One region of the Cupriavidus necator N-1 genome, then DNA from elsewhere that is predicted to be linked to it. Evidence: predicted binding sites of a transcription regulator. Region 1 holds the regulator's gene; each other region holds the start of a gene.

Region 1 (2,262 bases):
GAGAACGTCTATCGCCTGCAGCTGATCAACACCACCGAAGCGCCGATGAAGATCAGCGTGCGCGCCGACAGCGACGAGCTGAAGAACCTGAGGGTGGAGTACGACAAGCAGGCCGAATCGTTGGCGCCGACGTCCAACCGGTTGCTGCCGATCCGGATCCGCGTGCCGATCGAGGCCGCGGCGCGGGGCACGCACAAGATCAACGTGACAGTGACGAGCGAAGGCACGGAGCGGGGGCAGGCCGAAATCCGGCAATCCACCAGTTTCATCGTGCCGCGCGATTTGTGAAGCTGGGCAGACGCGGACTTAGTCGTCAAGATGAAGGGGGCAAGATGAGTCAGCAAGGCAATCCGTGGTGGAAGGAGCCGTGGCCGTGGCTATTGATGAGCGGCCCGCTGGTGGCGATGGTGGCGTGCGGCGTGACGATCTGGCTGGCGTCCACGCATCCGGACATGCCGGTGCAGGGTGCAACGCGCCATGGCCTGGTGGTGGAGAAGGCCGATGCCGCGCCGCCCAAGGCTGCCGCAGCGAGGCAGCCATGAGGTTGCGCTGGCTGATGTGGGTACTCTGGCCGGCGTTCCTGATGGCTGGCTTTGCGACCGCGACGGTGTTTTCGGTGGTGGATCCCGGTGACCTGAACTTCTTCGGCCAGCCGATCGAAGCGTCCCGCGAATCGGTCTACACCATCGGCTTCCTGATGGCCTGGGTGTTCTGCGCGTTGTCCAGCGGACTGACGCTCTACACCATGCCGACGCGGCTCAGCGATACCGACGAACTGGAATGAGCGGACTGGCGTGAGGTCTGCGCTGCCATGGCCGGATGCGGCACTGGCAGCGCTTGGCCGCTTAGCAGGAGCGGCTGTAGAGTTGCTTGATGCCGTCGATGTCCACCAGCTTGACGTGGCGCTGGCGAATCTGGATCAGGCCGGCTTCGGCAAAGCGAGAGAACAGGCGGCTGACGGTTTCGAGCTTCAGGCCCAGGTAGCTGCCGATTTCTTCGCGGCTCATGCGCATCACGAACTCGGACGCCGAATAGCCGCGCGCCGACAGGCGCTCAGAGAGGTTGATCAGGAAGGCGGCAAGGCGTTCCTCGGCGCGCATCGAGCCCAGCGTGACCAGCATCAGCTGGTCGTGCGTGATTTCCTTGCCCATCAGGCGCAGGAACTGCTGCTGCAGCGATGGCAGGTCGACCGAGAGGGACTGCAGTTCGCTCATGCGGACCACGCAGACTTCGGTATCTTCCAGCGCGGCGGCATCGGAGGCATGCTGCATCTCGCCCAGCCCGTCGAGACCGACGATTTCGCCGGGCAGGTGGAAGCCGGTAATCTGCGAGCGGCCGTCTTCAGTGGTGACGTGGGTCTTGAGCGTGCCAAAGCGCACGGCATAGACCGCGGTGAGCGGATCGCCCATGCGATACAAGGTTTCACCCTTGTGCACGCGGATGCGTTCCTGTACCAGCGTGTCCATCTTGGCGAGGTCTTGCTGCGACATGCCGACCGGAAGGCACAGCTGCCCCATTGCACAGGTGGAGCAGCGGGGCGACATCTCGGTAATGGGAATGGAGGTGAGCAATTGGAACCTGCTAGAAATGGCAGCGAGGGCGCGATTAGGACATTTTACCGTGCGATGTGATGCGGTAGGGAGTAAGAATTGACATTTGGCGTGCTGATCAGCGTTTTTCTGCTCGCTTTGCTGGGCGGAGTCCACTGCGCTGCCATGTGCGGCGGCGTGGCGCTGGCCGTGGAACAACGCCGCGGCGCGACGGTGACGATCAGTCTGGTGCCCAGCCGCGCCGCCTGGCTGGCCGAGTTGCTGACTATGCACTTGGGCCGGATCTCGACCTATATGCTTCTTGGTGCCGCGCTAGGCGCACTCGGTGCCTCGGCATGGAAGCAGGATTACCTGCCGGTGCAGCGCTGGCTGTTCGGCGCGGGCAGCGTCATGCTGCTGTGGTCGGGCTGGCGGTTGCTGCGCGGCAACACTTTTACCGTCGACTGGCTGGAGCGGCTGGCGGCGCGCGCCGGCGCAACGGTGGCGCGGCGGCTGGGTGGCCTGGCAGGCGCCATGCCGGCGTTTGTGCGGGCGCGAAGCGGACTGGCGCGGCGTTATGGCGTGGGCCTGGCGTGGGGGCTGGTGCCGTGCGGCATGGTCTATGGGGCGCTTACGCTGGCGCTGCTGGCGGGCAACGCGGCGTCCGGCGCACTCGTGATGGGCGTGTTCGGGCTCGGCACATTGCCTAATCTGCTGGTGCTGTCCGGCCTCG
Region 2 (2,262 bases), on a different replicon from region 1:
TCGGCAACGGCGAGCGCACCGGCAATGTCGACCTGGTGACGCTGGCGCTCAACCTCTATACGCAGGGCGTGGCGCCCGGACTGGACTTCTCCGATATCGACGCGGTGCGCCAGTGCGTGGAGCACTGCAACCAGCTGCCGGTGCATCCGCGCCACCCGTATGTGGGCGACCTGGTGTTCACCGCGTTCTCGGGCTCGCACCAGGATGCGATCCGCAAGGGCTTTGCGCAGCAGCAGCCGGACAGCATCTGGGAAGTGCCCTACCTGCCGATCGACCCGGCCGATCTCGGCCGCAGCTATGACGCAGTGATCCGCGTCAACAGCCAGTCCGGCAAGGGCGGCATGGCCTACCTGCTGGAGCAGGTGCATGGCATCTACATGCCGCGCCGCCTGCAGATCGAATTCAGCCGCGCAGTGCAGGCCATGACCGACGACACCGGGCTTGAGGCAAGTGCCGATGATCTTTATGGTTTGTTCCAACGCGAGTACCTCGCGCAGCAGACACCGCTGCGCTATGTATCGCACCAGCTGGTGTCTGACAGCGGCGGCGCCACGGAGATCGAAGTGCAGATGGTGCGCGACGGCAAGCAGCGCAGCGTGCGCGGCACCGGCAACGGGCCCATCGATGCCTTCGTCAATGCGCTGGACTTGCCGGTACGCGTGATGGACTACCACGAGCATGCAATGACCGCCGGCGCCGATGCGCGCGCGGCCTGCTATGTGGAAGTGCGCGTGGGCGATTCGCCGACAGGGTTCGGCGCCGGCATCGACGCCAATCTGGTCACGGCCTCGCTGCGCGCGGTGATCTCGGGCGTGAACCGGCACCTGCAGGCCGGCTTTGGCGTGGCGCAAGCCTCGCAGTCAGCAGAGGCCGCCGAGGCCTGACACCGCAAGCCGCCGCAAGAAAACCGGTGTGCCCCGCCCCCACGGGGCACACCCGGAAAGACGCCCTTGCGGACGCCCACGACATGCTCGGTGCCGATCCGCACACGCTGCTGGCGTGCTCGGATCTTTCGCACAGCGTAAGGGGCAGCATCGCACCGCGCCACGAATAATTCCGCATGTGTTTAGAAGCGTCGGCGCAACTGGGCACCGTGGCGCCTTCCTCGCTGTAGCGCCTGCGCGACCCAGCCAGCCCCGTTCCCCGCTACTTGTTTTGGGTCAAAGCCCAGCCCGGCCTGCTCGGCCAAACTGGATCCGGATTTGATACCAGACCAAGCAGAACCTCATGAAAACAATCTCTCTTCGCACCCGGGTCACCTGTTCCGCCATCGCCGCCTGCGCCATGCTGGGCGCCTTTGCCACCCCTGCCGCCGCCGCGGACGATGCCCAGGGCAACTGGATGGTGCGCCTGCGCGGCACCTATCTCGACATGGCCAAGAGCTCCGACCCCGTCGGCGGCGTCGGCCCGTCGGACCGCATTACGGTCAACAACAAGTGGATTCCCGAGTTCGACGTCACCTACTTCTTCACGCCGAACATCGCCGCCGAACTGGTGCTGACCGTGCCGCAGAAGCAGAACGTCTACCTGGACGGCAACAAGGTCGGCACCTTCAAGCATCTGCCGCCGACGCTGCTGGTGCAGTACCACTTCATTCCCAACGGCACCTTCCGCCCGTATATCGGCGCGGGCCTGAACTTCACCCGCATCTGGGGCGAGAACATTGCCAACAACGCGCTGCAGCTCGATAGCTGGAGCGTCGGTCCCGCGCTGCAGATCGGCATGGACTACAAGCTGACCAAGAACTGGTTCCTGAACGCCGACATCAAGAAGATCTGGCTGTCGAGCGATGTGAAGGCCGGCGATGTCAAGGTGTCCAAGGTGAACCTGGATCCGTGGCTGTTCAGCATGGGTGTGGGGTATCGCTTCTGATCCTGCAGTGCCATGCAAAAGGCCGGCGCCAATCAGGCGCCGGCCTTTTGCTTTTCCGGATGAGCGAGGATGCGGACCTACCGGAACGCCGGCTCATCAAAGCTGCGCAGCTTGCGCGAATGCAGCTGCTCCACCCCGTTCTCACGCAGGATGCGGATCGCCTCCAGCCCGATGGTCATATGCTGGCTGACGCGCTGGCGATAGAAGGCGTTAGCCATGCCGCGCAGCTTGAGCTCGCCATGCAGCGGCTTGTCCGACACGCATAGCAACGTGCCATAGGGCACGCGCAGCCGGAAGCCGTTGGCAGCCACCGCCGCGCTTTCCATATCGATGGCAATCGCGCGCGACTGGTTGAAGCGCGCATACAGCGACTTGGACTTCAGTTCCCAG
Region 3 (2,262 bases), 1.7 Mb from region 1:
GCGGCGGGGTCGATGTCGGTCAGTTCGAGCCGCTCGAGCAGCTCGCGGTAGAACTGCGGCTCAAGCGCGCCCAGCGTGATGGCGCGACCGTCGGCACAAGGGAAGACGTCATAGAACGGCGAATCGTGGAAGGGGCTGGGTTGCGGGCCGCCCAGCGTGCCGGCTGCACGCGACACCTGCACCAGCGAGCCCAGCATGGCGACGATATCGGTGATGGCGGCATCCACCACGCAGCCCTCGCCGCTGGCGCGCGCGCTCAGGATGGCGCTGGTGATGCCGAATGCCAGGCCAAGCGCGCCGGTGGCATCGCCCACCACGGTCGGCGGCACCATCGGCAGTGAGCCTTCGCGCGCGGCCATCGACAAGAGGCCGGTCAGCGCGATGTAGTTAAGGTCGTGGCCGGCGCTCTGCGACAGCGGGCCGGTCTGGCCCCAGCCGGTCATGCGGCCGTAGACCAGGCGCGGATTGCGTGCATGGCACACCTTCGGGCCCAGGCCGAGGCGCTCCATCGCGCCCGGGCGCAACCCTTCGATCAGCGCGTCGGCGCCGGCCACCAGGTCCAGCGCGACGGCCACGTCTTGCGGCGACTTCAGGTTCAGTTGCACCACGCGCTTGCCGTGCTCCAGCTCCATCTCAGGCGGCACGGGCTGGCCGCGCAGGATGCGGCGGGCATCCGGCGCGACCGGGCGGGTCACCAGCGTGACCTCGGCGCCAAGGCCGGCCAGCATCGCGCCGCACAACGGGCCGGGGCCGATGCCTTCGAATTCCACTACCTTGATACCGCGCAGGGGCAGCAGGTTGCCACGCTCACTCATGATCGTCGTCTCCGGAATCGCCGCCCGCCCGCGCCATGGCCGGGGGCAGCTGCATTGAATTAGTCTGGGATGGGCCGTGCCTGCGGCAGCGCGGGCGTGCCAATGCCTGCCACGGGGCTCGGGAGCATGCTACGCGCCACCGCGTTGACGAGGCAATGGCCAAATGCTTCAGCCGGATTGACGGAATCCGTCGGCCGGCCGGCTATCGCACGGTCGGATCGGATAAATCCGATCCGACTTGATCTAAATCGGGTCCCGGCAGGACACTAGGTGCCATGATGGTTCCAGTGGCGGTGCCGCCTCATGGCGCACCGTCTGCCGACAGCCCCCACCCAGGAGATTCCCAACATGACCAATATCGTGCTCGCCACCGACGGCTCGGCCTTCAGCGACGCCGCGGCTCGTTTTATCGCCGAAGGCAAGCTGCTGCAGAGCGGCTTCACCGTGCATGTCGTGCATGTGGCGCCGGAAGTGAGCGGCCAGGTGCGCGCCTTTGTCAGCAAGGAAACCATCGACGACTGGCACAAGGAGGCCAGCGACAAGGCCATGGCGGCGGTCTGCGACATCCTGTCCGCAGCCAAGGTGCCATTCGAGCGGCACCCGCTGCACGGCTTCGCGCCGGAGCGCATCGTCGCCTGTGCGCGCTCGGTCGACGCCGCGGCCATCGTGATGGGCACGCATGGCCGGGGTTCGTTCTTCGATGCGGTGATCGGTTCAGTCGCGGGCCGCGTACTGGCGCAGGCCGAGTGCCCGGTGCTGCTGGTCAAGGCGCCGGAAAAGAAGAGCTGACCAAAGCAGCGGAATACCGGCGCCCTGGCGGCGCCGTCCGGTAGACCTCAGGCGCCCCACAGGGGCGCTTCGTCCATCAGCGCCACCTGTTCGCGCAGTTCCAGGATGCGGTCCTGCCAGTAGCGCGCGGTGCCGAACCACGGGAACGCGGCCGGAAAGGCCGGGTCGGCCCAGCGGCTGGCCAGCCAGGCGCTGTAGTGCAGCAGCCGCAGCGTGCGCAGCGCTTCCACCAGCCACAGTTCGCGCGGCTGGAATTCGGAGAAGTCTTCATAGCCGGCAACGATGTCGGCCAGCTGGTCCTGCATGGCCGCGCGATCGCCCTCCAGCAGCATCCAGATGTCCTGGATCGCCGGCGCCATGCGGCTGTCGTCGAAATCCACGAAGTGCGGGCCCGGCGCGCCATGGGTGCCGCCGCGCGCGTCGTCCTCGTCAATCCACAGCACATTGCCGCGATGGCAGTCGCCATGGGTGCGCAGCAGGCGCACCTCGCCGGCGCGCTCATAGCAGCGGCGCACGCCGTCCAGCGCCAGGTCCGTCACCGATTGCCACGCGGGCAGCAGGTCGGCCGGAATGCAGCCGCTGGCGAGCAGCCAGTCGCGCGGGGCAACGCCGAAGGTTTCCAGATCCAGTGCCGGGCGGGCCTGGTAGGGCTGCGTCG

What was found. The regulator FNR, encoded in region 1, switches genes on or off when oxygen is low (the NO sensors DNR and NnrR bind a similar motif). The targets are predictions, from matches to a motif close to TTGATNNNNATCAA.
Region 2: a site for FNR is predicted at 1,151-1,164, ahead of CNE_RS18435 (OmpW/AlkL family protein). Genes of this name have one in related genera too.
Region 3: a site for FNR is predicted at 1,054-1,067, ahead of CNE_RS02735 (universal stress protein). Genes of this name have one in related genera too.

Annotation. Positions count from the first base shown of each region.
Region 1 is NC_015726.1:2,293,364-2,295,625, reverse strand. Features, by position in the region: gene ccoG (cytochrome c oxidase accessory protein CcoG) at 1-288, shown strand, start outside; gene CNE_RS10815 (membrane protein) at 333-542, shown strand; gene CNE_RS10810 (hypothetical protein) at 539-784, shown strand; gene fnr (fumarate/nitrate reduction transcriptional regulator Fnr) at 846-1,571, opposite strand; gene CNE_RS10800 (sulfite exporter TauE/SafE family protein) at 1,650-2,262, shown strand, end outside.
Region 2 is NC_015723.1:72,151-74,412, reverse strand. Features, by position in the region: gene leuA (2-isopropylmalate synthase) at 1-884, shown strand, start outside; gene CNE_RS18435 (OmpW/AlkL family protein) at 1,228-1,872, shown strand; gene CNE_RS18430 (AMP nucleosidase) at 1,950-2,262, opposite strand, start outside.
Region 3 is NC_015726.1:560,348-562,609, reverse strand. Features, by position in the region: gene CNE_RS02740 (CaiB/BaiF CoA transferase family protein) at 1-815, opposite strand, end outside; gene CNE_RS02735 (universal stress protein) at 1,164-1,604, shown strand; gene CNE_RS02730 (serine/threonine protein kinase) at 1,652-2,262, opposite strand, start outside.